DNA from 4 places in the Serratia sp. ID 25-353 genome. Region 1 is predicted to be linked to each of the others. Evidence: predicted binding sites of a transcription regulator. Region 1 holds the regulator's gene; each other region holds the start of a gene.
What was found. Region 1 encodes CRP, which controls carbon source genes, mostly activating them, when cyclic AMP is high. Its sites were predicted from a motif close to ATGTGANNNNNNTCACAT; they were not measured.
Positions count from the first base shown of each region.

Region 2: a site for CRP is predicted at 4,858-4,875, ahead of aaeR (HTH-type transcriptional activator AaeR). Genes of this name have one in related genera too.
Region 3: a site for CRP is predicted at 4,380-4,397, ahead of glpT (glycerol-3-phosphate transporter). Genes of this name have one in related genera too.
Region 4: a site for CRP is predicted at 3,432-3,449, ahead of ACYF6X_RS02990 (YfcZ/YiiS family protein). Genes of this name have one in related genera too.

Region 1 is NZ_CM139236.1:4,721,005-4,728,568, forward strand. It holds gene ACYF6X_RS22695 (hydrolase) at 1-863, shown strand, start outside; gene ACYF6X_RS22700 (YheU family protein) at 860-1,093, shown strand; gene ACYF6X_RS22705 (phosphoribulokinase) at 1,245-2,114, shown strand; gene ACYF6X_RS22710 (OsmC family protein) at 2,153-2,560, opposite strand; gene crp (cAMP-activated global transcriptional regulator CRP) at 2,943-3,575, shown strand; gene ACYF6X_RS22720 (YccS/YhfK family putative transporter) at 3,626-5,704, shown strand; gene argD (bifunctional acetylornithine/succinyldiaminopimelate transaminase) at 5,745-6,962, opposite strand; gene ACYF6X_RS22730 (aminodeoxychorismate synthase component II) at 7,094-7,564, opposite strand, start outside.
Region 2 is NZ_CM139236.1:4,507,731-4,515,294, reverse strand. It holds gene ACYF6X_RS21730 (PglL family O-oligosaccharyltransferase) at 1-1,486, opposite strand, end outside; gene uriH (uridine-preferring nucleoside hydrolase UriH) at 2,173-3,114, opposite strand; gene ACYF6X_RS21720 (zinc ribbon domain-containing protein) at 3,322-3,597, shown strand; gene ACYF6X_RS21715 (hypothetical protein) at 3,594-3,938, shown strand; gene aaeR (HTH-type transcriptional activator AaeR) at 3,929-4,840, opposite strand; gene aaeX (p-hydroxybenzoic acid efflux pump operon protein AaeX) at 5,155-5,358, shown strand; gene aaeA (p-hydroxybenzoic acid efflux pump subunit AaeA) at 5,366-6,301, shown strand; gene aaeB (p-hydroxybenzoic acid efflux pump subunit AaeB) at 6,301-7,564, shown strand, end outside.
Region 3 is NZ_CM139236.1:199,125-206,688, reverse strand. It holds gene ACYF6X_RS00890 (DcrB family lipoprotein) at 1-122, shown strand, start outside; gene glpC (anaerobic glycerol-3-phosphate dehydrogenase subunit GlpC) at 158-1,357, opposite strand; gene glpB (glycerol-3-phosphate dehydrogenase subunit GlpB) at 1,354-2,622, opposite strand; gene glpA (anaerobic glycerol-3-phosphate dehydrogenase subunit A) at 2,612-4,261, opposite strand; gene glpT (glycerol-3-phosphate transporter) at 4,626-5,978, shown strand; gene glpQ (glycerophosphodiester phosphodiesterase) at 6,062-7,141, shown strand; gene yigL (sugar/pyridoxal phosphate phosphatase YigL) at 7,337-7,564, opposite strand, start outside.
Region 4 is NZ_CM139236.1:629,872-637,435, reverse strand. It holds gene fadJ (fatty acid oxidation complex subunit alpha FadJ) at 1-1,493, opposite strand, end outside; gene fadI (acetyl-CoA C-acyltransferase FadI) at 1,493-2,803, opposite strand; gene ACYF6X_RS02990 (YfcZ/YiiS family protein) at 3,000-3,296, opposite strand; gene fadL (long-chain fatty acid transporter FadL) at 3,702-5,024, shown strand; gene mlaA (phospholipid-binding lipoprotein MlaA) at 5,143-5,901, opposite strand; gene ccmI (c-type cytochrome biogenesis protein CcmI) at 5,930-7,144, opposite strand; gene ACYF6X_RS02970 (cytochrome c-type biogenesis protein) at 7,144-7,564, opposite strand, start outside.

The sequences.
Region 1 (7,564 bases):
CCGACGGCGATTTCGTCGATCTCGCCTGGAGCGAAGATCCGGCGCAGGCGCGCGACAAACCGCGTGCGGTGCTGTTCCACGGCCTGGAAGGCAGCTTCTACAGCCCCTACGCGCATGGCCTGCTCAACGCCTGGCGTGAGCGTGGCTGGCTCGGCGTGGTGATGCACTTTCGCGGCTGCAGCGGCGTGCCCAACCGCAAGCAGCGCATCTACCACTCCGGTGAAACCGAAGATGCGCGCTTCTTCCTGCGCTGGCTACGTGACCGCTACGGCGAGGTGCCGACCGCGGCGGTAGGCGTTTCGCTCGGCGGCAACATGCTGGCCTGCTATCTGGCGCAGCAAGGCGCCGACAGCTTGCTGCAGGCGGCGGTGGTGGTCTCGGCGCCGCTGATGCTGGAGCCTTGCGCCTACCGCATGGAGCAAGGCTTCTCCCGCGTTTATCAGCGCTACCTGCTGGGGCAGCTGAAACAAAACGCCACCCGTAAGCTGTTGCACTACCCGGACACTCTGCCGCTCAAGCTGTCACAGCTGAACGGCTTGCGACGCATCCGCGAATTCGACGACGCCATCACCTCACGCATTCACGGCTTCAGCGACGCTATCGACTATTATCGCCGCTGCAGCGCCCTGCCGCTGTTGCCGGCTGTCCAGACGCCGCTGCTGATCATCCATGCGAAGGACGATCCCTTCATGACCCATGAGGTGATCCCCGACGTCACCGGCCTGCCGCGCAATATTGAATATCAGTTGACCGAGTTCGGCGGCCACGTCGGCTTTGTCGGCGGCACGCTGAAAAAACCGCACATGTGGCTGGAGCATCGCATTCCGGCCTGGCTTTCCCCTTATCTGGACATCCCGACGTGATCATTCCCTGGCAAGAACTGGCAACCGACACCCTGAACAGCCTGATCGAATCCTTTGTGCTGCGCGAAGGCACCGATTACGGCGAGCACGAACGCTCGCTGGAACAGAAGGTGGAGGACGTGCGCCGCCAGCTGAAAAACGGCGAAGTGGTGCTGGTGTGGTCGGAACTGCACGAGAGCGTCAACATCATGCCGCGCGGCCAGTTCCGCGCCGGGCAGGAAGAAATTTAGTGGCGATCGGTTCTATGACTGACGGAAAAAATCAGGTAACAATGGGGCATTGCAAACCAGCGCGCGCCATTTTTTCCTGACATAGAGAGCGTCAACAAGAGCCACAATAATCCCCTGACGCCGGCGCATTCAACACGGAGTGACAACCACCATGTCTGCCAAACATCCCGTTATCGCGGTGACCGGTTCCAGCGGCGCCGGTACCACCACCACCAGCGTGGCGTTCCGCAAAATATTCCAACAGCTCAACATTCGCGCCGCCGAGTTGGAGGGTGACAGCTTCCACCGCTACACCCGGCCGGAAATGGACGCGGCGATCCGCAAGGCGCGCGATCTGGGCAGACACATCAGCTATTTCGGCCCCGAGGCCAACGACTTCGGCCTGCTGCAGCAGAGCTTTATCGACTACGGCAAGAACGGCACCGGCCGTTCGCGCAAGTATCTGCACACCTACGACGAAGCGGTGCCCTACAATCAGGTGCCGGGTACCTTCACCCCGTGGGAACCGCTGCCGGCGCCGACCGACGTGCTGTTTTACGAGGGGTTGCACGGCGGCGTGGTCACCGAGCACCACGACGTGGCAAACCACGTCGATCTGCTGGTCGGCGTGGTACCGATCGTCAACCTGGAGTGGATCCAGAAACTGATCCGCGATACCGGCGAGCGCGGTCACTCTCGCGAAGCGGTGATGGACTCGGTGGTGCGTTCGATGGAAGATTACATCAACTACATCACGCCGCAGTTCTCGCGCACCCACATCAACTTCCAGCGCGTGCCGACGGTGGACACCTCCAACCCGTTCGCCGCCAAGGCGATTCCCTCACTGGACGAAAGCTTCGTCGTGATCCACTTTCGCGGGCTGGATCAAATTGACTTCCCCTATTTGCTGGCGATGCTGCAGGGCTCGTTTATCTCGCACATCAATACGTTAGTGGTGCCGGGTGGCAAGATGGGGCTGGCGATGGAACTGATCATGGCGCCGCTGGTGCAGCGGCTGCTGGAAGGCAAGAAGATCGAATAAACGCGTTGAGCGCGGCGCCGGGCCGCGCTCCGTCTCGATTACGCCGGGTGGCGGATCTCGAAACTGTGGGTCACCGTGGCGGCCTTGTTAAGCATCAACGCCACCGAGCAGTATTTCTCCGCCGACAGGTTCACCGCACGCTCGACGATCTTGTCGGTCAGGTCCTGGCCGGTAACGATGAAATGCAGGTTGATATGGGTGAACAACCGCGGGGCTTCTTCACGGCGCTCGGAGGTCAGCTTCACCTCACAGTCGCGCACGTCGTTGCGCCCTTTTTGCAGGATGGACACCACGTCGATCGCGCTGCAGCCGCCCACCGACATCAGCACCATCTCCATCGGGCTGGGCGCTTTATCGCCGGCGTTGCCATCCATCAGCACCTGGTGGCCGGAGGCCGATTCACCCAAAAACGTTAACCCTTCCACCCATTTAACTCTTGCCTGCATTCTGGTCACTCCGGTTAATTTCTTAAAATCAGGGTACGCTTTCGCATAGAAACAGGCAACGTAACCTGATGCTAATCATGCTGAAGCGAGACAACACGAGACACCCGCCTTACTCTGTGCTACAAACAGAGCCGCAATAAATCTTTCCGGGACACTGAATTTCAGGGAAACGCCCAGAGAAAGGCTCCTTTACCGGTATGTTAACAGAATGTAGCTTGCAGCGCTTACGGCAAGTTAATATGCTAGAGCGACAGCGTATTTTTATGACACGCCTCAAAACTTGCCGGTAGCCCTCGCTCATGACTGCGGCTACAGGCGGGTTTTACAGGGAACTCTGACCCCTGTGACACAAGGCAGCGATAACAACAGAGGATAACAGCGAATGGTTCTCGGCAAACCGCAAACAGACCCTACTCTCGAATGGTTCCTGTCTCATTGCCATATCCACAAATATCCATCGAAGAGTACGCTGATTCACCAAGGTGAAAAGGCCGAAACGCTTTACTACATCGTGAAAGGCTCCGTCGCGGTGCTGATCAAGGATGAAGAAGGTAAAGAGATGATCCTGTCCTACCTCAACCAGGGGGATTTCATCGGCGAGCTCGGATTGTTCGAAGAAGGCCAGGAGCGCAGCGCCTGGGTTCGCGCGAAAACCGCCTGTGAAGTGGCCGAAATTTCCTACAAGAAATTCCGTCAGCTGATCCAGGTGAACCCGGACATCCTGATGCGTCTGTCCGCCCAAATGGCAAGCCGCCTGCAGGTCACTTCCGAAAAAGTGGGCAACCTCGCCTTCCTGGACGTGACCGGCCGCATCGCGCAAACCCTGCTGAATCTGGCGAAGCAACCCGACGCCATGACTCACCCGGACGGCATGCAGATCAAGATCACCCGTCAGGAGATCGGCCAGATCGTCGGCTGCTCGCGTGAAACCGTTGGCCGTATTCTGAAAATGCTGGAAGATCAAAACCTGATTTCCGCCCACGGCAAAACCATTGTCGTCTACGGCACCCGTTAATCCCTGAAGAAACGGCGCAATCTGCGCCGTTTTTTTGTCTGCTTTCTGCCATGTGGCGCCGCCTGATCTACCACCCGGAAATCAACTACGCACTGCGACAAACGCTGGTGTTGTGCCTGCCGGTGCTGTTCGGCCTGCTGATAGGCCAGCTACAGCTCGGCCTGATGTTCTCTCTGGTGCCCGCCTGCTGCAATATCGCCGGTCTGGACACACCGCATAAGCGCTTCTTTAAACGTCTGATCGTCGGCGGTTCGCTGTTCGCCTTCAGCAGCGTGCTGCTGCAACAGGCCATGTTGTGGCACGTGCCGCTGCCGGCGCTGATGCTGGGCCTGGCACTGCTGCTCGGCGTCACCGGTGAAATCAGCCCGCTGCACGCCCGGCTGTTGCCGGCGGCGCTGGTGGCCGCCATCTTCGCCCTCAGCACGGCCGGTACGGTGCCTCTCTGGCAGGCGCCGCTGCTGTACGCCATCGGCACCGCCTGGTACGGCTTATTCACTTGGTTCTGGTTCAAGCTGTGGAAAGAGCAGCCGATGCGCGAGACGCTCAGCCAGCTCTACCTGGAACTGGCGGACTATTTCGAAGCCAAATACTCGCTGCTGACCCAGCATATTGATCCGCAAACCGCGCTGCCGCCGCTGCTGGTGCGCCAGCAAAAGGTGATGGATCTGATCAGCCTTTTGTACCAACAGCTTAATTTCCTGCCGCACGCCAACAACCTCGAGCAAAAGCGCCTGCAGCGCGCCTTTCAGGTGGCGATGGATCTGCAGGAGCACATCACCGTCAGCCTGCATCTGCCGGAAGAGGTGCAAAAGCTGGTGGAGCAGAGCCAGGCCGAAGCGATCATTCGCCGCAATGCTCAGGTGATCGCCGGCCGGCTGCGCGTGGTGGCGCACGATATTCTCTACCATCAACATTCGAAGCGCTTCTCCATGACCCACGAGCTGGCGGCGCTGGAAAAAATGGCGGCGCAGCATCCCGATAACCCGGTCGGCCAGTTTTGTTATTACCACTTCAGCCGCATCGCCCGCCTGCTGCGTACCCAGCATCCGTTGTACCGCCGCGATCTGATGCCCGGCCAACACCGCCTGCCGTTTTGGCCGGCGCTGGCCAGCTACCTGTCGTTCAAATCCACCGCCCTGCGCAACGCCGCACGGCTGGGCGTGACGCTGGCGATCGGCAGCAGTCTGGGCGCGGTGTTCAACCTGCCGAAGCCTTACTGGATCCTGCTCACCATCATGCTGGTAAGCCAAAACGGGTATAACGCCACCCGGGTGCGCATTCAGCACCGTGCGCTGGGCACGATTGCCGGGCTATTGCTGGCGGCCGGGCTGCTGCAGCTGCAGTTGCCGGAAGGCGAAACGCTGAGCATCATGTTGGTGATCACGCTGCTGGCCTACCTGGTTTCGCGCAAGAACTACGGGCTGTCGGTGATTGGCTTTACGGTCACGGCGGTTTACACCCTGCAGCTGCTGGCGCTGAACGGCTCGCATTTTCTGGTGCCGCGCCTGATCGATACGCTGATCGGCTGCGTGCTGGCGTTCGGCGGCACCATTTGGCTGTGGCCGCAGTGGCAAAGCGGGCTGCTGCGCAAGAATGCCCATCAGGCGCTGGAGAACGATCAAGCCGCGCTGCGGCTGATGCTGAAGCAACCGGAACCGGACGCCACCGCGTTGGCCTATACTCGCATGCAGGTTAACCAGGCGCACAACGCGCTGTTCACCTCGCTCAATCAGGCGATGCAGGAGCCGGGGTTCGCGTCAAACTATCTGGCGGACATGCGGCTGTGGGTCACTCACAGCCAGTTCATCGTCGAACACCTGAACGCCATGACCATTCTGGCGCGCGAGCACTACATGCTGACGCCGAAACTGGCGGAAGCGTATCTGCAAACCTGTGAAATCGCGCTGCAAAGCTGCCAGCAGCGGTTGGAATACGACGGCCCGAGCAGCGGCAACAGCGGCATCATGCAGCCGCCGGATCTGCATCCGGACATGCCCGTCACCGAGATGGAGCGCCACCTGCGGCGCATTTTGTCGCACCTGAGCGTGATGCACACCATTTCGTCGCTGGCCTGGCGCCAGCGCCCGCACCACGGCATTTGGCTCAAGCGCAAACTGCGCGATCAATAAGGGCGCGGCATGCCGCGCCCCGTTATATGCCGCGCGGGCTTCAGGCGTTGATCACATCCTGCACCGCCAGCTCGAACAGCGCCATGCCGGCCTCGATATCCTGCAGCTCCACCACCAGCGACGGCGCGAAACGGATCACGTTCGGCCCGGCGTTGAGGATCATCAACCCACGCGCGGCGGCGGCGGTGAGGAAGTCGCGCGCTCTGCCGTGATAATGCGGCGTCAGCTCGGCGCCAATCAGTAACCCCATGCCGCGAATCGCGGTGAAAATACCGTATTTATCACCGATATGCTGCAAAGCCTGCACATACAGCGCATGACGCTGCTCGATGCCGCTCAGCACCTCCGGCGTATTGATCACGTCCAGCGCCGCCTCCGCCACCGCGCAGGCCAGCGGGTTGCCGCCGTAGGTGGTGCCGTGGGTGCCCACCTGCATCACCGACGCAATTTCTTCGGTTGTCAGCATGGCGCTGACCGGGAAACCGCAGCCCAGCGCCTTGGCGGTGGTGAGAATGTCCGGCGTCACGCCATAATGCATATAGGCGAACAGTTTGCCGCTGCGCCCCATGCCGCTTTGCACTTCGTCGAACACCAGCAGCGCCTGATGTTGATCGCAAAGCTCGCGCACGCCGTTGAGGAAGCCGGCGTCGACCGGCGTAATACCGCCCTCACCCTGAATCGGCTCCATCACCACCGCGCAGGTGTGATCGTCCATCACCGCCTTCACCGCCGCCAAATCGTTGAACGGCACGTGCACGATGTCGGCCGGCTTCGGCCCGAACCCGTCGGAGTATTTGGCCTGCCCGCCCACCGACACGGTGAACAGCGTGCGGCCGTGGAACGCGTTATAGAAGGCGATGATTTTGGTTTTGTACGGACTGTGGCGGGTGATGGCGTAATGGCGCGCCAGTTTGAACGCCGCCTCGTTGGCCTCTGCGCCGGAGTTGGCGAAGAACACCCGGTCGGCAAAGGTGGCGTCGATCAGTTTGCTTGCCAGGCGCAGCGCCGGTTCATTGGTGAAGACGTTGCTGGTATGCCACAAAGTCTCGCCCTGGCGTTTGAGCGCCTCGACCAGCGCCGGGTGGCAGTGTCCCAGCGCCGTCACCGCGATGCCGCCGGAAAAATCGATGTACTCTTTTCCCTGCTGATCCCAGACCCGGCTGCCTTTGCCGCGCACCGGCACAAACTGGGCGGGTGCATAAACAGGCAGGATCACCTGGTCAAAGGTGCTGCGGCTCACTGCGGATTTTTCAGTCATTTTCGGCTCCACCCTGAAAGTTTTTCAGCGCTATCGTAATATCAGATTGAAAACATAATCACAAAATATGCATAAAAAACCAATCAAGCGCAAATGCAAAACGCCTGACGGGCGAAAAAAACGCACCGGAGTTAACGCTTGAGGAAATTATCCAGCAGTTGATGGCCCTGCTCGCTGAGCACGCTTTCCGGATGGAACTGCACACCTTCCAACGCCAAAGTGCGGTGGCGGATGCCCATGATCTCGTCGCGCACGCCGTCGCGTTCGCTCCAGGCGGTCACTTCAAAGCAGCCCGGCAGCGTATCGGCTTTCAGCACCAGCGAGTGATAGCGGGTCACGGTCAGCGGATCGCTCAGGCCGCGAAACACGCCGACGCCCAGGTGACGAATCGCCGAGGTTTTGCCGTGCATCACCGCGCGGGCGCGCACCACCTCGGCGCCGAACGCCTGCCCCAGCGCCTGGTGCCCCAGGCAAACGCCGAGGATCGGCAGCTTGCCGGCGAAATGACGAATGGCGGCCAGTGAGATGCCCGCTTCATTCGGGGTGCAGGGGCCAGGGGAAATCACCAGATGCTGCGGCGCCAGCCGCTCGATATCGGCCAG
Region 2 (7,564 bases), 210 kb from region 1:
CCAGCAGCGCGTGAGATTGCTCGTCGAACGTTTTACGCTCCCGGTAGATCCAGGCGGCGGCCGGCGGCATCTGCTCAATGCTGTCGATGGTGGCCAGCATGGTGCGCTCCGATTGGGTGAGCGCCATGCGCCCTTGCCAGGCGAAGACCGCCATCACCAGTACGCCGATGGCCGCCATCGCCACCGGCAGGCTCAGGGCTTTGGCGAACGGCAGCGGGCGCGGCTCGCCGGTTTGGCCGTCCAGCAGCGCCAGCAACAGCAGAAACACCAGCCAGTGTGGTGTAGACAGATAGAAAGGGTATTCCAACTGGGTGTGCATCAGCATCGGCAGCAGCACCAGGAACAGGCCGACGCGGGCACCGGCCGGTTGCTCGCGATCCCGTTGCCAGGCGCGTTTCAGCAGCAGCGCGCCGGCGACGAGGACGATAACGATACCCGCCAGCGCTGGCAGGCCGCCCTCAACCCACCACAGCAGGATTTCATTGTGCGGATGCCCGGCGACTTCCAGCACTTCTCGCCAGGGCATTGCCTGTAGGCGGAAGTGCGCGAAGCTGTATTCAAAGCCGCCGTAGCCCCAGCCCAGCTGCGGTTTGGCCAGGATCATGGCGCCGACGTCATGCAGCATGGTGAGGCGCGCACTATTGGAAAGCTCCCGACCGATCAGACCCGCGCGGCCATCCAGGCCGAAACCGGTGAACAACACCGTGGTGCCGATCGCCACGCCCAGCAACAGCGCGCCGCCCGCCCAGCGGCTTGCGGCCGGGCGCTGGCGGGCAAAGCGCCACAGCAGCAGCGCCGCCGCCAGGGTGCCGCCCAGCCAGGCGGCGCGCGACTGGATCAGCACCAGCAGAGCGGAGAAAGCGACCAGCAGCGCGAGCAGCGGGAGTTGCCGCCGCTGTGTCGGCGCAGAGAGGGGGGCAAGCAGCAGCCAGAGCGCCAAAGCCAGCCCGGTGGCGATAAAGCTGCCGAGCACGTTCGGTTGCTGAAAGACGCCGTAGACCCGGCTGCCGTTAGGAGATACCCAGGCCAGAGCAGGGGCGAACAGCTGTAGCGCCGCCAACAGCGCCTGAACGCCGACGGCGAACAGCAGGCCGAACAGCAACAGGTCGCGCTGCCGGGCGGTGAGGCGCAGCTGTAGGCAAGCGACATAGAACAGCCAGCCACCGAGCAAACCGGCGCAGCGCCACAGGGCATCTTCGCGCCACTCGGGGCGGGTATACAGCAGCGGCAACGCCAGCACGGCGATGCCGAGCAGCAACAGCCGTGCGGTGGGGGTAAGTGAAAGACGGGCACGGCCAACACAAACGGTGGCGGTCACGAGCAGCGTGGTCAGCGCCATAGCGCTCCAGGCCAGAATATTTTGCGGCAGCGCCAGGCCGCCGCCGCCCATGTTGGGATGATAGACCGGCAGAATCACCGCCATCCAAATCAGCAGCAGGGGCAGCACGGCAATGGTCGCTGCGTTAGCGGGAGATTTATCGGCCATGGTTAACCTGCCAAGGCCTGATAGCGTTTATTGAAAGCATATTTTAATTATTCCCTATCCTTTACTTTGGTGTTTAAATTCGCTGAATCTTCAATGATTAAAATATTTTATGGGAATTGAAAAGGCTTCATGTTGAAGCGATAAATAATTTTTCCCTGTGAGCGTGGTGCGAATCATATAAAAAGGTAAGCCGTATTTCAGTTGCCTGCAAAGGGTGCCTTATTTGTTTGAAAAAAGCAGGGTTGTCATTTTCTCAAATTCATCTTGCTCCAGTCAATTTTTAATATTTTGTTTTATTTTTGTATTTAAATCAATTCGTTGAAGTTTTATTGTGCGTAATGAAATGCCGTGTTTGCGACAGCGAGCTTCTGGGTCGGCAGGCGATGTAGCCAATGAGGTAAGCATTTTCTTGTTAAATCGTTGTTGCCAATGGTGGTGCGGTAGGTGTGGTTTTATTTATCGCCGTTCATTATTTTATTTCATATTTTCTTTATCACGTCTTTTTTTATTTTTATTAAGACTCTTCTTGTTCTTATGATTTTTTTTAAGTTTTTTTAAAGTAAATTTTTTTAAGATTGTTCTGTGCCTATGGAAATAACGGAGCGATGGTCTGCCTATCCCTGTTGCCGTGATGCCAGACGGACTAACGCGCTTGTAAAAGCGCGTTAGTTCATGCTGCACCGCTCTCACTCCACTTCGCCAATCCGCTCCAGCGCATCTACCACCAGATCCCAGAATTTATCCTGATCCAGTTTGACCGCGACCTGGGTGTGGCAGTCCGGCGGCGGCGGCGCGCGGAAGTCCGCGACCGTCATGCCCAGCGTCAGGGTGCCGGTCAGTTCGATATCCACCGGCGCTTTGCGTACCGTCATCACGCTCGGATCGATTACGTAGGCGACGGCGCAAGGATCGTGTACCGGTGGGGCGCTGAAGCCCTGCGCCTGCTGGTACATACGGCCAAAGAATGCCAGCAGTTCGCCGACGAAGGTGGCCGGCCGGGTGCCGAGGGCGGCGATGCGCTCGCAGACTGCCGGCGTGGCCAAAGCCTGGTGAGTGAGATCCAGCCCGACCATGGTCAGCGGCCATTTTTCGTTAAACACGATGTGCGCCGCCTCGGGATCGATTTTGATATTGAACTCCGCTACCGCGCTCCAGTTGCCCACATGATAGCCGCCGCCCATCAGCACCACTTCCTTGACCCGTTCGGCAATGCGCGGCTCTTTACGCACCGCCATGGCGATATTGGTCAGGCCGCCGGTCGGCACCAGCGTCACGCTGCCGGGTGGATGGGCCATCACGGTCTCGATGATCAGATCTACCGCATGGCGCGAGTCCAGCTGCAGGTGGGGTTCCGGCAGCACCGGGCCATCGAGGCCGGAATCGCCGTGAATGTCGGGCGCCACTTCGATATTGCGCACCAGCGGACGTGGGCAGCCGGCGGCGAAGGGCACGCCGGTGATATTGGCGATGCGCGCCACCGCCAGCGCGTTGCGCGTCACTTTGTCCAACGTCTGGTTACCCACCACGGTGGTGACCGCCAGCAGGTCGATCTGCGGATTGCCCCAGGCCAGCAACAGGGCGATGGCGTCGTCATGCCCCGGGTCACAGTCCAGTATGATTTTTTTCATGGTTATTCCTGATGCAGGGAGAGGTTCCCGCAGCATAACGCAGCGCGGCGGCGTGGGATAATGCCGATGGTGCTTTTGTTAACGGCATCAAAGCCTTGCCACTTTTACGATGTAATGAAACGTAAATCCTGCTCGCCGGGCTTTACCCTGGAGTTTGCTCCAGGGTTTACAGTGAGCTTCAGCGTTAATGCACAGAGGAGAGGCGGGATGAGCTTACTGAAAAGGTTGTTGGGGCAGGGCGGTATTAACGGCGGTCATCAGCGCGCGGGTCACCGCGGCGGGCATCATGGCAACCGCTATAACCAGCATGGCGAGCCGGGGCCGCAGTGCCCGAAATGCCAGGCGGTGAATAAATCGGACGCACGTTATTGCCATCGCTGCGGCCAGCCGTTTGCCGCGCTGAGCGCCACCTGCGGCCAGTGCGCCGCGCCGCTGCCGCCGGGCAGCCGCTTTTGCTCGCAGTGTGGCGGCGGTGTGCCATGAACCGGGGCGGTTGGACACTCGCGCTGCTGCTGGGCACCATGGCGCTATGGACGCTGCTGGCCTGGGGCGTGGCCGGCGTGCTGACCTGGCTCCCGGCGTTGGCGGACGCAGCCGGCAGTGCATCGTTGCCGGTGAGCGGTGTGCTGAGTTTGGTACCGCAGACGGTGCTGGATGCCTGGCTGCCGTGGCTGAAACAGCTGGGCAGCGGTCTGGCGAGCTATTTTCCTCTGCTGCTGAACTGGGCGGGCTACGCCGTCTGGCTGCTGTGGGGCCTCGGCATGCTGGCTCTGATACTGCTGGGCGCGCTGGCGCACCGCTATTTGAGCGCCGCTCAGCGATAACCCTGATAGACCGCCGCCACGCGTTCGAAATAGTCGGTTAGGTAGTTGATGCATACCTGCACCTTAAGCGGCAGTTTGTCCTTCTCGGTATAGAGCGCATAGATCGGCCGCGGATCCGAATGGTAGCTTTTGAACAGGATCTCGATCTCGCCGCGGTTGATCTCTTCGATCACCCACATCAGCGGGGCGTAGGCGATGCCGGCGCCGTTTTTCAGCCAACGGATCATGGTGGAAGAGTCGTTGGTGACGAAGCGCCCCTGCGGTGAAATGCGCGTGGTGATGCCCTCCGGCGACATCAGTTCAAATTCGCTGTCGGGCCGCACGCTGTACTCCAGCCAGGAAAAGTTGACCATGTCGCTCGGCTTCTGCGGCGTGCCGTGCTGGCTGAGGTAGCTTTTGGCGGCGCACACCACCATCGGCATCTGCCCCAGGCGGCGGGAGAACAGGCTGGAGTCCTGCAGCGCGCCGGTGCGGATCACCAGATCCAATCCGTCGGTGATCAGATCCGGCGCCGGAATGCCGGTCACCAGGTTGACCGTCAGGCCCGGGTACTCTTTCATCATCTCGGCGGTCATGTTCGCCAGCACGTTTTGCGCCATGGTGGATGAGCTGCCGATGCGCAGCGTGCCGGCGGGGGTATTGTTAAACGCATACAGTTGCTCATGCACTTCGCTGACTTCGTGCAGCATGCGCCGGCAGCCCTGATAGTAGATTTTGCCGGCCTCGGTCAGGCCGATGCTGCGCGTGCTGCGGTTCAACAGCTTGACCTGCAGCTCATTTTCCAGTTTCGAGACGGTTTGGCTGATCGATGAAACGCTCATGTCGAGTTGGCGCGCGGCCGCGGTAAACGACCCGAACTCAACCACTTTGGCGAATACCGACATCCGTTTTAATCTTTCCATTATTCACTCTGGCTTAAAAGTGATTTAGATCACAGATTGTTGATGCCTTGATAGTAAGCAGGCTAATATAACGTGGTCGGGTGAATAGACCTTACCAACGTGCGAGAGCGATCGGCGACGTAATCCTGCCGCTCCTCCGGCACCCTCGCAATCCCTGTCGTGGACGTCTGCCCCAAAGTTTAACCTTTTTTCGGGTTCGTGACCTGGACAAGCTGTCTGGTCAAGATTTGTGGCGCGCGCACGCTAAAATGTAAAGAGAATGTGAATGGCGAGATGTGTCTTTCCCCGGCGCAGTGAACAATAAGGAAAAATTGATGAGTTTGCTTCCGGTTATGGTCATCTTCGGACTGTCGTTTCCGCCGGTGTTTTTCGAGCTGCTGGTGTCGCTGGCGCTGTTTTTTCTCTTGCGCCGCCTGCTGCAGCCGACGGGGATTTACGATTTTGTCTGGCATCCGGCGCTGTTTAATACCGCGCTGTATTGCTGCTTGTTTTATCTGATTTCATGTCTTTTTGTTTGAGGTCGCTGTGAAAAATTTTTCGATAAAAATAACCCGAATCGCGATCACTTTGATTCTTGTGCTGCTGGGCATCGTTGCGGTGTTCAAGGCCTGGGTGTTCTACACCGAGTCGCCGTGGACGCGTGACGCCAAGTTCACCGCCGACGTGGTGGCGATCGCGCCGGACGTCAGTGGCCTGCTGACCGACGTGCCGGTGGTGGACAACCAACTGGTGAAGAAAGGGCAGGTGCTGTTCGTGGTCGATCGGCCGCGCTATGAGCAGGCGCTGGCGGAGGCCGGTGCCGACGTCGCCTACTATCAAACGCTGGCGGCGGAAAAACGGCGTGAGGCCGGCCGCCGCGTGAAGTTGGGCGTGCAGGCGATGTCGCAGGAAGAAATCGACCAGTCGAACAACTCGCTGCAGACCGTGCAGCACCAGCTGGCGAAGGCCGTGGCGGCGCGTGAGCTGGCGCAGCTGGATCTGGAGCGCACCACGGTGCGTGCCCCGGCCGATGGCTGGATCACCAACCTCAACGTCCACGCCGGCGAATACATCACCCGCGGCTCGGTGGCGGTGGCGCTGGTGAAGAAAGACTCCTTCTACATCCTGGCCTATCTGGAAGAAACCAAGCTGACCGGCCTGAATAAGGGCGACCGCGCGGAGATCACCCCGCTCGGCAGCAATCGCATCATGCATGGCACCGTCGACAGCGTGGCGGCGGCGGTAAACAACAGCAGCAGCACGGTTAACAACAAAGGATTGGCCTCGATCGACAGCAACCTGGAGTGGGTGCGCCTGGCGCAGCGCGTGCCGGTGAAGATCCTGCTGGACGCCAAGGACCAACAGCATCCGTACCCGGCCGGTACCACCGCCACCGTGGTGATCGTCGGCAAGAACGATCGCAATGCCGACAGCGGCTCGCCTTTTGTGCGCCTGATGCACCGGCTGCGTGAGTTCGGCTAATGAGTAGCCCAACCTTTATCCGGCTGAGATTTGCCTTCAAACTCAGCTTCGCGATTGTGTTTGCGCTGTTCGTCGGCTTCCATCTCAACCTGGAAACTCCGCGCTGGTCGGCGATGACCGCCGCCATCGTCGCCGCCGGCCCGGCCTTTGCCGCCGGCGGTGAACCCTTCTCCGGCGCCATCCGCCACCGCGGTTGGCTGCGCATCATCGGCACCTTTATCGGGTGCTTCGTCGGCCTGCTCATTATCATCACCACCGCCCGCGCGCCGGTGGTGATGCTGCTGCTGTGCTGCATCTGGGCCGGTTTCTGCACCTGGCTCTCTTCGCTGATCAAGGTGGAGAACTCCTATGCCTGGGGGCTGGCCGGGTATACCGCGCTGATCATCATCGTGACGGTTGCCACCAGCGAGTCTCATCTGCTGGAAGCGCCGCAGTTCGCCATCGAGCGTTGCAGCGAGATCGTGCTGGGCATCGTCAGCGCCGTGTTGGCGGATCTGCTGTTCTCGCCGCGTTCGATCAAGCAGGACATCGATCGGGCGGTGGATCAGTTGCTGGTGGATCAATACCGGCTGATGCAGATGTGCATCAGCAACGCCGACAAAGAGGATATTGACCGCGCCTGGAGCAATCTGGTCAAGAGCACTACGGCGCTGGATGGCATGCGCAACAACCTGATGATGGAGTCCTCGCGCTGGCAGAAGGTCAACCGCCGGGTAAAAGCGCTGCATACCCTGTCGCTGACGCTGATCACCCAGGCTTGCGAAACCTATCTGATCCTGCTGAATCACCCGGATGCGCTGCAAGCGAGCCTGCGGGAGCAACTGATGGTGCCGGCGGAAAACCCGCAGGAGATCCACAAGCGCATGAAGCTGTTGCGCCAGGTGCTGACCACGCATCGCTCCGAGGAAACGCTGCCGACCCTCACCGGCTGGGTCGGCGCGGCGACGCGCTACCTGCTGCTGTCGAAGGGCGTACACACCAACGGCAGCATCAGCGCGGTGGAAGAGGGCGTGTTGAGCACTGAAACCGTGGTCAAGCCGACCTCGGCGGAAGGGCATCACGCGATGATCAACGGCCTGCGCACCTTTGTGGCGACGGCGTTCGGCAGCCTGCTGTGGCTGTGGACCGGCTGGACGTCCGGCAGCGGTTTTATGGTGATCATCGCGGTGATCACCTCGCTGGCGATGCGCACCCCGGCGCCGCGCATGGTGGCGATGGATTTCGTGCTGGGCATGCTGGCGGCGATCCCGGTCGGTTCCCTGT
Region 3 (7,564 bases), 580 kb from region 1:
TCCTGATCGGTTCGCTGAACAACAACATGCTGACCATTCAGGTGACGCTGCCGGCGGACAATCAGCAGCAGGCGCAGACCGAAGCCGAAGGCATCATCTCCACCCTGAAGCTGAAGCAGTAATCCCACAGAGGGCCGGCTTGCCGGCCCTTTCGTTTTTACGTCAGCGCCTGCGCCAGCAAGGTGATCGGATGTTCGCAGCGCTTGCTGGTGGACATTTCTATCTGCCATTTGCAGGTTTCGCAGTCGGTCACCACCAGATCCACCCCGCTCTCTTCGATCTGCCGGAACAGCGGCGCGCCGATACCTTGCGAAGTGGCGTAGTTCTCCGATTTAAACCCGTAGGTGCCGGCGATGCCGCAGCACTGCGAATCCAGCACCACCAGCTCCAGCCCCGGTATCTGCCGCAGCAGCTCCAGGGTGTAGGCGGTCCAGCCCATTTTCTCCATATGGCAAGGCGTGTGATAAGCCACCCGCAGCGGCGTGTGCTGCAGCGGCAGGCTGCGTCCCTGATTGATCAGGCGATAGAGATAGCGTGTCGCCAACTCCACCCGATCGCGCACCGGGGTAGTGTCCACGTCCAGCAGATGCGGGTATTCGTCGCGCAGGGTGAAGGTGCAGCTCGATGAGGTCGCCACCACCGGAATGCCGCGTTCCAGCACCGCTTCATGCAGCGATTCGGCGTTGACCCTGGCCTGCTTTTTGGCCTGCTCGATAAACCCGTTGGCGATCAGCGGCACGCCGCAGCATTTCTCGCGTTTCAGCAGCTGCACGCCGATATCCAGCGCGTTGAACACCCGGATCAAATCCTTGCCCAGCTGCGGATGGTTATAGTTGACGAAGCAGCCGTGGAAAAACGCCACCTGCTCGGCATAACGCTGCTGAGCCTGCACCTGTTGCCGGTACCAGCGGCGGAAGGTGCCGAACGAGTATTTCGGCAGTTCGCGACGGTGATCGATCTTCAGCGCCTTGTCCAACAGCTTGCGCACCGGTTTCAGCCCGGTAGCGGCGTTGACGATCGGCGCGAACGGCGTCGACAGCGAGCCCATGATGTCGGTGTGGCTGAGGATGGCATCGCGCAGCGTCGGCTTGTTCTGGGCGAAGTCGGCGCGGGCGCGTTGAATGATATCGCCGATTTTGACGTCGGACGGGCAGGCCACTTCACAACGTTTGCAGTTGGTGCAGTATTTCAGCGCTTCGTCGTACAACGCCGGATCTTTCAGCCGCAGCCGCTCGCCGTCCGGCCCCGCCTGTTTCGGCCCCGGATAGAGCGGGTTCACTTTGGCGACCGGGCAGTAGGTGGTGCAGACGGTGCATTTGATGCAGCTTTCAAAGCTGTGGTCCTGATGCAGGCTCATGCGTTTTCCTCCGCGGCGATCTGCTGCGCGACGTGCAGCGCACCGATCAATGACACGCCGGCGCCGCAGCCTTGCTGCAGCGGATCGTAGCCGCCGGCGACCGCGCCGATGGCATACAGATTGTCGAACGGCATTCCCTGTTTCATCGCCCGCAGCCTGCCGTCGGTGCGCACGCCAAACTGCAGATAAGGCTGCGGTGCAAACAGCTCGCGCCGGCTCCAGTCGGCGCGATCCGCGCGGCTGTGTACGTCCAGCTTGAAGATTGGCTCGCGCACCCCGTCGAAATTCGCCACCAGCCCGTTGCTGAAGAAGCTGCCGCTGGCCAGCACCACCTGCTGCGCCCGCAGCGGAATATCGCCGTGGTTGCGGGTATACAGGCCGGTGACGCGGCCGGCTTCACACTCGGCGCGCAGCACGCTGTCGCCAGGCATGAAAACGCCGCCCAGCTGTTGGAAACGCCGCCGCAGCGCCTGATGCAAGCGCATGCCGGGCACCGAAGGCGGCAGCGTCGGCAGCAGCCGGATCGGCTTGCCGACCGCATCCTGCAACACCGCCAGCGACGCATCGTCCTCCAGGCCCAGACAGGCAGGCAGGAAGAGCGCCTCGGCTTCCCCCGCCAGCCGCCGCAGCTCTTCGGCCATCGGCGGCAGGCTTTCCATCAAATCCAGTACCCGGGCGATGTTTACCGCGCGGAACTCGCTGGGGTTATTGCGCAATCGGTCCAGCGCCGGCATGTGCAGATAGGCCACCTCCGTCTCTACGCCGAGCTCGCGGCTCAGGGAGTCGGCGGCCATCTGCGGCTGGAAGTCGAGGAATCCTTCGATGCCGATCACCGCGATGCGCCGCCACGGCAGTTGGCCGGTCAGCGGCAGCGTCGGGATCGCCTGCGGGCTGAGCCAGGTGGCACGGCGTGTGCCGAGCGGCGTAATACGCAGATGGTTATTGGCTCCCTCGCCCTGCAGGTTCAGCCCGCAGCGCTCCAGCAGCCGCTGCGCGGCGGCGGACAGCGCCGCCACCCGGCCGGGCCCGATCAGGGCATACGGATGCTGCGGCGCCTGCTGCGCCAGCTGCGGTAACGCCGCCAGCGGCATCTCGACCGGCGTGCCGTCCGGCAATCTCGCCAGCAGATCGAGCGAGCCGGAGGAGAAGTAGAGCGCGCTCTGGCCAGAACTGACCACCGCGCAGCGCTTGCCCTGTTCGGCTACGGCAATGGCGCAGCTCAGGCCCGCCAGGCCGCCGCCAATCACCACTACGTCAAATCGCATCATCCGCCTCCTGCTCTTTGTCGACCTGGGCCTCAAGCCCGCATAACCCCTGGTAAACCCAGCTGGTAAATTCGCTCTCGCGCAGCGCGTCGCCCCAGGCGATCGGCCGTACGCCTTTCCACCGTTCGTTGAGGAACTGCGACAGCTGCGCGATGGATTGCTGCGGCGTGCTGACGTTAAAGCGCGTCAGCAGCCCAGCGGCGCGGCAGGCGCAGAGTTCGCCCTGGCAGGTGCCCATGCCGACGCGGGTGCGGCGGCGCAGATCCACCAGGTTATTGACGGTCAGCGAGTTGACCGCATAGCGCACTTCCCCGGCGGTCACCGCCTCGCATTCGCACACCAGGCTGGTGTCGAGCCGATCGGCCGCCGGCACCTGGCTGGCGCGATCGCCGTGGCGGTAAATTGCTGAGCCGCGAATACTGGCGGGCAGTGAAACCACGCTGCGCACCGTTTCCTCCGCCGACTGTCGGGATCCGGGCAACGCGTCTTGCGCGGTGGTGCACGGGCGGTTTACGCCGAGCTTGTCGCACACCTTGTCGGTGGCCCACTCTGCCATCAGGCGGTAGGTCATCAGCTTGCCGCCGGTGATGGTGATAAACCCTTCCAGCCCGTCGCGAGCGGCGTGATCGAGCAGCACGATGCCGCGGCTGACGTTGCGCCCGCTGGGATCGTCGTCGCTGGCCACCAGCGGCCGTACCCCGGCGTAGGCGCGCAGAATGCGGGTCTGCGCCAGGATGGGCGCCAACAGCGCCCCCTCGCGGATCAGAATGTCCACCTCCTGCGGGGTCACCAGCATGTTGTCAATTTGGTCGTAGTCGATATGGGTCGAGGTGGTGCCGATCAACGAGATGGTGTCGCCCGGCACCAGGATGTCGGCGTCTGCCGGTTTGCGGCAGCGGTTGATCACCATGTTGTTGATGCGGTGGCCGAGGATCAGCAGCGCCCCTTTGGCCGGGAACATGCGGATGCGCAAGTCGGCGTATTCGGCGATCTGCTGGCCCCAGATGCCGGCGGCGTTGACCACCACCGGCGCATGCAGCTCATAACGCCGCTGATTCTGATGGTCGTAAACGCGCACGCCCGTCACCCGATCGCCGCTGCGCAACAATCCCACCACCTGGTGGTAGGTCAGGATCTGCGCGCCGTGTTCGCGCGCGTCCAACATGTTGGCGGCGGTCAGCCGGAAAGGATCGACGGTGCCGTCCGGCACGCGCACCGCGCCGATCAGCGCCGGGTTAGCCGCCGGCTCCAGCCGCAGCGCCAGCTGCGGGTCGATCGCCTCGGCGTCGATGTCGGCCTGGCGACAGGCGGCGATAAACTGTTGCTGATAGTCCAGCGAGTCCTGCGGCAGGGTGATGAACAGCCCATTGGTGCGCTCGATACAGTGATGAGCGATACGTTTCAGGATGCGGTTTTCTTCGATGCACTCGCGCGCCGACTCGCCGTCGGTCACCGCATAGCGCGCACCGCTGTGCAATAAACCGTGGTTGCGGCCGGTGGCGCCGGTGGCGATGTCGTGGCGCTCCAGCAAAATGCAACGCAAGCCGCGCCGCGCACAGTCGCGGGCAATGCCTGCGCCGGTGGCGCCGCCGCCGATGATGATCACATCCGTTTCGCCGCCGTCAAAATAGCTGCTCATGTCGCTCCCTCAGGATCGGTAGTTATGAGCCTATTGAGCCACGGTTATTAGGGTCTTTGTTTGATAAGGAACAATAACGAACATAAAACGAAATAAAAATGACCACAAAAAACCATCAATGTGATCATAATCACGATTTTTGGACGTTTTTCTATTTCATAACGTTAACGAATCGCTCAAAATCCGCCGTGGTTTCATGAAAGTGTAACAATTGCGCCATTCGTCACAGCGACACCAGGCGTATTTGTCGACAATGGCGCTCGTTATGGAACACAAAAACACCACATTCGATATCCGCTCAATCATCAAATGAACGTAAAAGGTCATATTGATGTGATAACAGATAAAGCCATCGGAGGCGCTCATGTTGAGTATTTTTAAGCCGGCCGCACACACCGCCCGTGTGCCGAGCGATAAGGTAGATCCGCTCTACCGTAAGCTGCGCTGGCAAATTTTCCTGGGGATCTTCTTCGGTTACGCCGCCTACTACCTGGTGCGTAAGAACTTCACCCTGGCCATGCCTTACCTGATCGAACAAGGCTTCAGCCGCGGCGACCTCGGCTTCGCGCTGTCAGGCATCTCCATCGCCTACGGCTTCTCCAAATTCATCATGGGCTCGGTCTCCGACCGTTCCAACCCGCGGGTGTTCCTGCCCGCCGGCCTGATCCTGGCGGCGGCGGTGATGTTGTTCATGGGCTTCGTGCCGTGGGCCACCTCCAGCATCGCGGTGATGTTCGTTCTGCTGTTCCTGTGCGGCTGGTTCCAGGGCATGGGGTGGCCGCCGTGCGGCCGCACCATGGTGCACTGGTGGTCGCAGAAAGAACGCGGCGGCATCGTTTCCATCTGGAACTGCGCCCACAACGTGGGTGGCGGCCTGCCGCCGCTGCTGTTCCTGCTGGGTATGGCCTGGTTCAACGACTGGCACGCGGCGCTGTACATGCCGGCCTTCGGCGCCATCCTGGTGGCCCTGATCGCCTTCGCCCTGATGCGCGACACCCCGCAATCCTGTGGCCTGCCGCCGATTGAAGAGTACAAAAACGACTATCCGGACGACTACAGCGAAAAAGACGAAGAAGAGCTGACCGCCAAGCAGATCTTCATGCAGTACATTCTGCCGAACAAGCTGCTGTGGTACATCGCGGTCGCCAACGTGTTCGTCTATCTGCTGCGTTACGGCATTCTGGACTGGTCGCCGACCTACCTGAAAGAAGTGAAACACTTCGCGCTGGACAAATCTTCCTGGGCCTACTTCCTGTATGAATACGCCGGTATCCCGGGCACCCTGCTGTGCGGCTGGATGTCGGACAAAGTGTTCAAAGGCAACCGCGGCGCCACCGGCGTGTTCTTCATGACGCTGGTGACCATCGCCACCGTGGTGTTCTGGATGAACCCGGCCGGTAACCCAACCGTGGACATGATCTGTATGCTGGTCATCGGCTTCCTGATCTACGGTCCGGTGATGCTGATCGGCCTGCACGCGCTGGAGCTGGCACCGAAGAAAGCCGCCGGCACCGCCGCGGGCTTCACCGGCCTGTTCGGCTACCTGGGCGGCTCGGTTGCGGCCAGCGCCATCGTCGGTTACACCGTGGACTTCTTCGGTTGGGACGGCGGCTTCATGGTGATGATCGGCGGCGGCGTGCTGGCGGTTATCCTGCTGCTGCTGACCATGCTGAACGAAAAGAAACACCACGCGGAAATCGCCGCCAAGCGCGGTTAAGCGTCACACGACTTTTGCATGATTTAAAGGCCGCCCTGCGGCCTTTTTACTACCCTGCCCCCAACAACACGGAGAAAAACGGAATGCGGACTCAAGTCAAAGCCCTGCTGACAGGGATCATTCTCGCCACCTCGATGGTCAGCGCCGCACAGGCGGCGGACAAAGTGGTGATCGCCCACCGTGGCGCCAGCGGCTACCTGCCGGAACACACCCTGCCGGCGAAAGCGATGGCCTACGCCCAGGGCGCCGATTACCTCGAACAAGATCTGGTGATGACCAAGGACAACGAGCTGGTGGTGTTGCACGATCATTACCTCGATCGCGTCACCGACGTCGCCGAACGCTTCCCGGACCGCGCGCGCAAAGACGGCCGCTACTACGCCATCGACTTTACGCTGGCGGAGATCAAATCGCTGAAGTTCACCGAAGGCTTTGAAATCGAAAACGGCAAGAAGGTACAGGGTTATCCTGGCCGCTTCCCGATGGGCAAATCCGACTTCCGCGTACACACCTTCCAGGAAGAGATCGAGTTCGTGCAGGGTCTGAACCATTCGACCGGCAAGAACATCGGCATCTACCCGGAAATCAAGGCGCCTTGGTTCCACAAACAGGAAGGCAAAGACATCTCCAGCAAAGTGCTGGCGGTGCTCAAGCAGTACGGCTATACCGGCAAAAACGACAACGTCTACCTGCAGTGCTTCGACGCCAACGAGCTCAAACGTATCAAGAACGAGCTGGAGCCGAAGCTGGGTATGGACCTGAAGCTGGTGCAGCTGATCGCCTATAACGACTGGCAGGAAACCTACGAGCAGAAAGCCGACGGCAAGTGGGTAGAATACGACTACGACTGGATGTTCAAACCGGGCGCGATGAAGAAAATCGCTCAGTATGCCGACGGTATCGGACCGGACTACCACATGCTGGTGGTAGCGGATAAATCCAAGCCGGGCCATATCGTGCTGACCGACATGGTGAAAGAAGCGCACGCCAGCAAGCTGGCGGTGCATCCGTTCACCATCCGCGCCGATGCGCTGCCGAAATACGTGACCGACGTGAACCAGCTGTATGACGTGATCTACAACCAGGCCGGCGTCGACGGCGTGTTCACCGACTTCCCTGACAAGGGCGTGCAGTTCTTGCAGAAGCAGGGCCAGCACAAGTAATAACAAGGGCGCCGCAAGGCGCCCTTGGATTGCTGACAAAGGAGGAAAAAACGTGGTTTTTCCTCCTTTGTGGATATCAGTCGAAAATCAATAAATTAATTTTCCTTGTTCTTTTAGATATTGCCTTCTTTACGCTCGGCAATATCATCCGGTTTATTATTTACTTTAAGGGCGCCGTAAGGCGCCCTGGTTATTTCAGAGGAACATCTTGCGCAGGTAGTGCGGCACCGCGTTATCGACGTTGGAGCCGATCACTTCCAGCTCCGGCAGCATATCCTTCAGGCGCTGATGCGCATCACGCATGATGCAGCCCTTGCCGGCCATCGACAGCATCTCCAGATCGTTCATGCCGTCGCCGAAGGCGATGCACTCTTGCAGCGTATAGCCGATGATCTTGGCCACTTCTTCCAGCGCATGCCCTTT
Region 4 (7,564 bases), 1.0 Mb from region 1:
CCCACCACGATGGCGGTCTTGCCCTGCTTGTGCGCCAGCGCCACGGTGGTCGCGATGGTCTCTTCGCTGGTGCCGGCGTGCGGGATCACTTCCACCAGCGGCATTTTATCCACCGGGCTGAAGTAGTGCAGGCCGATCACCTGCTCCGGCCGCTGGGCCTGTTCGGCGATATGACCGATAGGCAACGAGGAAGTATTGGAAGCGAACACGGTATGCGGCGCACAGTTCGCTTCAACCTCAGCCACCATCTTCTGCTTCAGCGCCAGATCTTCAAACACCGCCTCGACCACGATATCCACCTGCTCAAAGCCGGTGTAATCGGTAGAACCGGAGATCAGCATCATCTGCTTTTGCCGTTCCGCCGGGCGCATGCGCTTGCTGCGCACCCGTTTGCCGAGCACGTCCCAGCTGTATTTAAGCGCGTGATTGATGCCGGTTTCATTAATGTCTTTGATGCGAACCGGCAAACCGCCGCGCGTTGCGGTGACGCAGGCGATCCCGCCGCCCATCAGACCGCCACCGAGAATGCCGACGCGATGCAGGGCATGCGGCTTGGCATTACCGCCCCGCTCTTTTTTCAGCGCGGTGGAGGCGAAGAACAGGCTGCGCAGCGCCGCCGACTGCGGCGTCATCGCCAGTTCGCCAAAGGCGCGCGCTTCGGCCTCATAGCCACTGGCGCTGCCGTGATCCAACCCGGTGCGCACCACCTGAATGATGCGCTCCGCCGCCGGGTAGTTGCCGTGGGTTTTCGCCAACGTTTTCTTGCGCACGATGCTGAACAGCAGACTTCTGCCCAGCGGGCCGTTGAGCAGGCGATCCTGCCACGGCAGCTCGCGCTGATGCTTCCAGCCTTGTTTCACCCGCTCGATGGCGGTCTGCAACAGGATCGACTGCGGCACGGCGTCGTCCACCAGCCCCATGCGCAGCGCCTGGCGGGCGCGAATGTGCTTGCCGGTCAGGATCATGTCCAGCGCCTTGGCGGCGCCGATCAGGCGCGGCAAGCGCTGCGTACCGCCGGAGCCCGGCAGCAGGCCCAGCTGCACTTCCGGCAGACCGAGTGCGGTTTTGTCATCCAATGAACAGACGCGGCCGTGGCAGGCCAGCGCCAATTCCAGGCCGCCGCCCAGGCAGGCGCCGTGAATGGCAGCCACCACCGGCACCGGGAAGGCGGCGATCTGCGCCAGCGTGCTCTGCCCTTTCTTGGCCAGCGTTTCCGCCTCTTTGGCACTGGTGCAGGCGGCAATCATAGTGATGTCGGCGCCGGCGATAAACGAGTCTGGCTTGCCGGAAACGATCACCAGCCCTTCCAGCGCGGTATGCTGCTGCGCCCGGATCAGCACATCGTTTACCTGTTCGACGAACTCGGCCTTGAGCGTATTGACCTTATCGCCCGGCACATCGATGGTGATCACGCCGATGTTGTCGGGGCGAATCGTCAGCTGAAAGGCCGACGGTTTGGCGCGCTGTTCATGCAATGCGTTTTCAAAGCTCATCATTCCACCTCCACGATCATCGCGGCCCCTAATCCGCCGGCGGCGCAGGCGGTGGTCAGGCCCAGCCCGCCGCCGCGGCGTTTCAGCTCACGCAGCGTCTGGGTGATCATGCGCGCGCCGGTGGCGGCGAACGGATGGCCATAGGCGATGGAACCGCCCAAGACGTTGAATTTGTCCATGTCCACCTCGCCGATCGCCTGGCTGCGGCCAAGCTTCTCGCGGGCGAACTCTTCGCTGGCGAACATCTTCAGGTTGGCCAGCGTTTGCGCGGCGAAAGCTTCATGCATGTCGATGAGCGTCAGATCGGCCAGACCGATGCCGGCGCGATCCAGCGCCAGCGGCGTGGCGTAGGAAGGCCCCAGCAGCATGTCCTCCCACACGTCAATAGCGGCGAAAGCGAAGCTGCGCAAATAGCCCAGCGGCTGCAACCCCAGTTCTTTGGCGCGCGATTCGCTCATCATCAATACCGCCGCCGCACCGTCGGTCAGCGGCGTGCTGTTGGCCGCGGTGACGCTGCCATGCTTGCGATCGAACGCCGGTTTCAGCTTGGCGTAGGAGGCCAGGCTGGAATCTTTACGGATGTTGTTGTCTTCAGAAAGCTGCGCGCGGTAAGGCGGCACGTAGGCGGTCATCACCTCATCGCGCAGCCACCCCTGCTGCCAGGCCTTGGCCGCCAGCTCGTGGGAACGGTGCGCCAGCGCATCCTGCGCCTCGCGGGTGATGCCGTGGCTCTTCGCCATCTGCTCGGCGGTATCGCCCATGCGCAGGCCGGTGGAATACTCCGCCACCGCCGGCGGCACCGGCATCAGATCGCGGAATTTCAGCCGGCTGAACAGCTTGAGACGCTGCGACAGCGTGCGCGCCTTGTTGACGTCCACCAACGTGCGCGCCAACGCTTTGCTGACGCCGATCGGCAAGACGGAAGAAGAGTCCGCCCCGCCGGCAATGCCGATACTGATGCTGCCGGCCATGATGCTCTCCGCCACGTTGGCAATCGCCTGGAAGCTGGTGGCGCAGGCGCGCGACACGCTGTAGGCGTCGGTATGGACGCTCATGCCAGTACCGAGCACGATTTCACGCGCGATGTTCGGTGCTTCGGGCATTTGCACCACCTGGCCGAACACCAGCTGTTCGATAAGCTGCGGATCGATGCCGCTGCGCGCCAACAGCTCACTCACCGCCGTTTTCCCTAAATCCACCGCCGGAATGCCGTGATAGGCAGTCGCCTGTTTGGCAAAGGGGGTACGCAGTCCATCCACAATCGCAATGCGGTCACCATGACGGGTCACCAAAGGCAGTGCCTTACTCATAAATGCTCCTGAAGAAAATAACGTCAGCGCAATGGGCAGAAAGAGGTCTGACCTGATGAGGTCATTGTTAACCAAACGGTTACATTTGGCAAACCGGCAGAGATCAAAACTGCGAGCAGGCGCACTTTCTATCGGGGGGGTGTGGGGAAAGCAATCCCCGGCGCGCAGCAGGCGGCACCGGGGGATAAAGCGAGGATTAACGCAGGCCGAGCTGGAAGATCAGGGTTTCCGCCTGGCAGGCGAAGGTGAAATCGGCCTCCAACTGCACGCCGCCGTCAACCGGTTTAATGCTACTGCTGATGTCACAAGGGTCGGATTCTACCGCGCGCGCCTTTTCGCTCAGTGCGGCCAGCATCGCCTCCGCATCTTGTTGATTGCTGAACACCTGGCTGTAGGACGCGGTGCAATCGGTGTTATCCATCACGGTGCCGACATCCACACAGCAACACGCGGCGGTTTCCTGGGCGCTGCATTTATTAATTGCATCTGACATGATTGGTTCTCCTCAAGGGCCTCGGTTATCAGCCCAAATTGCCGTTTTACTCACCGGCACAAAGCCACAAAATTCTGCGGTTATTTTACGCTTCCACGCCGTCAATCACTAGCACTTACTTTTACTGGGTGTTTTAAGTGATGGAAATCACAAATAAAAATGAGCGTCTGCTAAGGAATGGTAAGAATTTTGTTATTTACCGCTGGCTTTTTGTTAAGCAGATCTCTTTTTTGATATCAGATTGGAAATATTTCAAAAACAAACTTGCAACATTTTCACAGGTCAGACCTATACTTCAGCCACTGGTCTGATTTGTCTGAACGATAACGGACCCTACAATCCCGCGCTCCTTGTTACCTCGTGTAACAATAGTTTAAATAATAAACACATAATGAGGTTTTGGTCATGAGCCAGAAAAACCTATTGACTAAATCAGCTCTCGCAGCTGCAGTGGCAATTATTTCTTCAAACGTGTCTGCCGCAGGATTCCAGCTGAATGAGTTCTCATCAGCTGGTTTAGGACGTTCGTATTCTGGCGAAGGCGCCATGGCGGATACGGCGGCCTCGGCGAGCCGCAACCCGGCATTGTTGATGATGTATACCCGCCCGGAACTCTCCATCGGCGCAGTCTTCATCGACCCAGACGTTGACATCACCGGTAAATCGCCTTCCGGTGCCAGCCTGGACTCAAAAAATATCGCCCCTGTCGCCTGGGTGCCGAACCTGCATTATGTTCACCCGATTAACGATCAGTTCGCCGTAGGCGGCTCGGTCACCAGCAACTACGGTCTGGCGACCGAATTCAACGACGGCTATACCGCCGGCGCTTACGGCGGCAAGACCGATCTGACTACCGTTAACCTCAACCTGAGCGGCGCCTACCGTCTGAACCAACACTTCAGCTTCGGTCTGGGCTTCGATGCGGTGTACGCCAAAGCCAAACTGGAACGCTACGCCGGTGAATTGCCGAAGCTGATCGCAGGTTCTGGCCAATTACCGCCGCAGCTAGCCGGCCCGGTATCACAGATCCCGGCTGATACCCAAATTTCGCATCTGAAAGGCGATAAATGGGGTTACGGCTGGAACGCCGGCATCCTGTACGAAGTGGACGAAAATAACCGCTACGGTTTCACCTATCGCTCCGAAGTCAAAATCAAGTTTGACGGCGATTACAAAAGCAGCCTGCCATCGGCCTATAACCCAATTCTGGGTTCCCTCGGCCTGCCTTTGGGCACCAACGGCAGCACCATCCCCGGCTCTCTGGATCTGAACCTGCCAGAGATGTGGGAACTGTCCGGCTACAACAAAGTTGCGCCGCAGTGGGCCATCCACTACAGCCTGGCGTACACCAGCTGGAGCCAGTTCCAGGAGCTGAGAGCCACCGGCAACAACGGCCAGACGCTGTTCGAAAAGCATGAAGGCTTCAAAGACGCTTACCGCATCGCGCTGGGTACCACCTACTTCTACGACGACAACTGGACCTTCCGCGGCGGTGTCGCCTTCGATGACAGCCCGGTGCCGGCACAGAACCGTTCCATCTCCATTCCGGATCAGGATCGCTTCTGGATCAGCGCAGGTACCTCTTACGCGTTCAACAAAGACGCGTCGGTTGATGTCGGCATTTCCTACATGCACGGCCAGAAAGTCACCATCAAAGAAGGCCCTTACACCTTTAACTCTGAAGGTAAAGCCTGGCTGTACGGCGCCAACTTCAACTACCGCTTCTAATCTCGCTTGAGAAAGAAGCCAAAGCGCCCCGTGGGGCGCTTTTTTTTTGCCCGTCGCTTGCCGCCGACATAAAAAAAACCCGCCTGACGGCGGGTTTTCATTGGCGTAACGCCCGTGATTACTGCGAGTCGATCTCGTCCAGCTCGCCCTGGATCGCCTTGGCGTTCGGATTCTCTTCCGGCTTGAGCGAGCCGCCGTTGGCGATGAAATCGTGGCGCTGGAAGTAAGCCTCGCGCACCATGATATAAGGATCGGAGGAGTTGCGCAGCAGGCCGTCGGAATCCAGCAGCTGGGCACGGGTTTCGATTCCCTCGACCACCCATTTGCCCGCCGACATCCAGAAGGTCAGGTAGCTCAGCATCGGATACAGCGTATCCGCAAAATCGCCGCCTTCGTCACGCAGCGTGAAGCTGCCGTAGCCCGGCAGCATCACGTACGGGCCGTAACCCACATCGTAATGGCCCAGCGTGCTGCCGAAGCGGTTCGGTTCTTCGCGCGCCAGTTTCGGGTTGGCCATGCCGGCCACGTCGATCAGGCCGCCCATCCCGAGCAGGGTGTTCAGGAAGAAACGGTTGAAGTGGATCATCCCGCGGTAAGGGTCGCCCTTCAGGAAGGCGTTGACCATGCTGGCCGGCTCTTCCAGGTTGGAGGTGAAGTTGCTGATGCCGTTACGCGCCGGCATCGGCACGTAGTCGCGCCAGGCCACCGCGACCGGGCGCAGGATATAAGGATCCAGGACGTTGTAGTTGAAGTCGAACATCGTCCGGTTAAATCCTTCCAGAGGATCGGAACGCCCTTGCGGATCGTTGTCTGGCGCGCTGGCACAGCCCACCAGTAATACCGTTGCGAATGCCACCCCAGTCAGGCGAAAGTTCATATTTTTCTCCATAAAAACACGTTCGGTCTTATTTTTCAGGGACCTGCTTGTTTATCTGAACGCTAACCTGCTCTTTACCGCTGAATGTCTGCAGCGAGCTTTCGCCGAACCAGTCTCCCGGCTGCGGCGTGGCCAATCCGTCCTGTGAGAGGCGCACACGCACCTGCACCTGATGCTGCGCCGAGAGTAGACGCTCGGGCATCATGGCGTTGCTGTCATCCAGAGAGAAAGACAGCGGAAAACGGCTCAGCGGCAATTGTTTTACCGCCACCGGTACCGGGCTGGCGCCGTCGGTAACCGAGATGACCAGCGTCCCCTGCGGCGGCAGGGCTTTCGCCGCCTGCGGTGACAGCGAAACGGTCACATTCAGTTTAACAGTTTCTCCGCCGGCCTGGGCTTTTGCTTGTGCAATGCTGCGCTTTATCACTTCCGCGCGCGGATCGTTGGCCGGCAGCAGCTGCAGCATCACCTGCCAGGCGCCGATCGCCTGCTTGAAGTCGCCCTGTTCGAAGGCATTGAACGCCAGCAGGCTCAGCACCCGCGGATCGCCGTGATTTTCTGCGATCATGCGCCGCAACAGCTGCGTCGCCCGCTTGTTATCCTCCGGATCGTTGGAGCGCGTCAAGACCTCGGCATAGCCGAGCCGCACTTCCAGACTATTCGGATCCAATTGATAAGCATGGGCAAACGCCTGCGTGGCGGTGGTAGCGTTGTTCAGCGCCATGCCAACCCGCCCCAGCATCATCCAGTCGTTGATGTTGCGATCGTCCTGCTGCAGCGCGGTGCGCAGCCCCAGCCCGAGACGGGCGATCTCTTCCATGCTCAGCGGTTTGGCGCGCTCATTGGCGACGCGCTCGCGCAATTCCGGCATTTGCGCCTGCGCCAGACGCCAGTCCAGCACCTGCGCCAACCCGCCGGTTTTCAGATAAAAGCCAACGGTCACCGCCAGCAATAACAGCACGCCCGGCACCAGCGCCCAGCGGTTGATCGGCTGCGCCTGCACCGCCTGCTCGACGGGAATGTCGTTCAACAGGTTCTGTTGCAGCTCTTTGACCAGCTCCGGGCGCTCGGCCACCACGCCCTGCTGCTCGTCCTGCTCCAGCTCGCTGAGGCGATCCTGATAAAAAGCCTTGTTCAACGCATCGCGCGTGGCGGCGCTCTGCTTGCCGTGGCGCATCGCCGGCACCACCAGCAACGCGGCGGCGCCGGCCAGCAACACGCAAATAATCAGCCAAAAAGCCATTAGGGTTTCTTCCTGTCAGTCTCTTGCAACAGCGCCGCCAGGCGCTGCCGTTCCCGTTCGGAGAATGCGTCGTCCACCGCCGCGTCGGGCCGCCGACGGGCGCGCAGGATCACTACCGCCCCGCCAATCAGCACGAACAGCAGCGGGCCGATCCACAAGATCAGCGTCGCCGGCGTTACCGGCGGCTCGTAGGTGACGAAGTTGCCGTAGCGCGCCACCATGTAATCGATGATCTGCTGCTTGCTTTGCCCCTGCATCATCAGCTCGTACACCTTGGTGCGCATGTCGGCGGCGATGATGGCGTTGGAATCGGCAATGCTGTTGTTTTGGCATTTCGGGCAGCGCAGCTGTTCGGTCAACTCGCGATACTGCTGTTCCTGCTCGACGGAGTTGAAGCGATAGGTATCGATCGCCGCGACG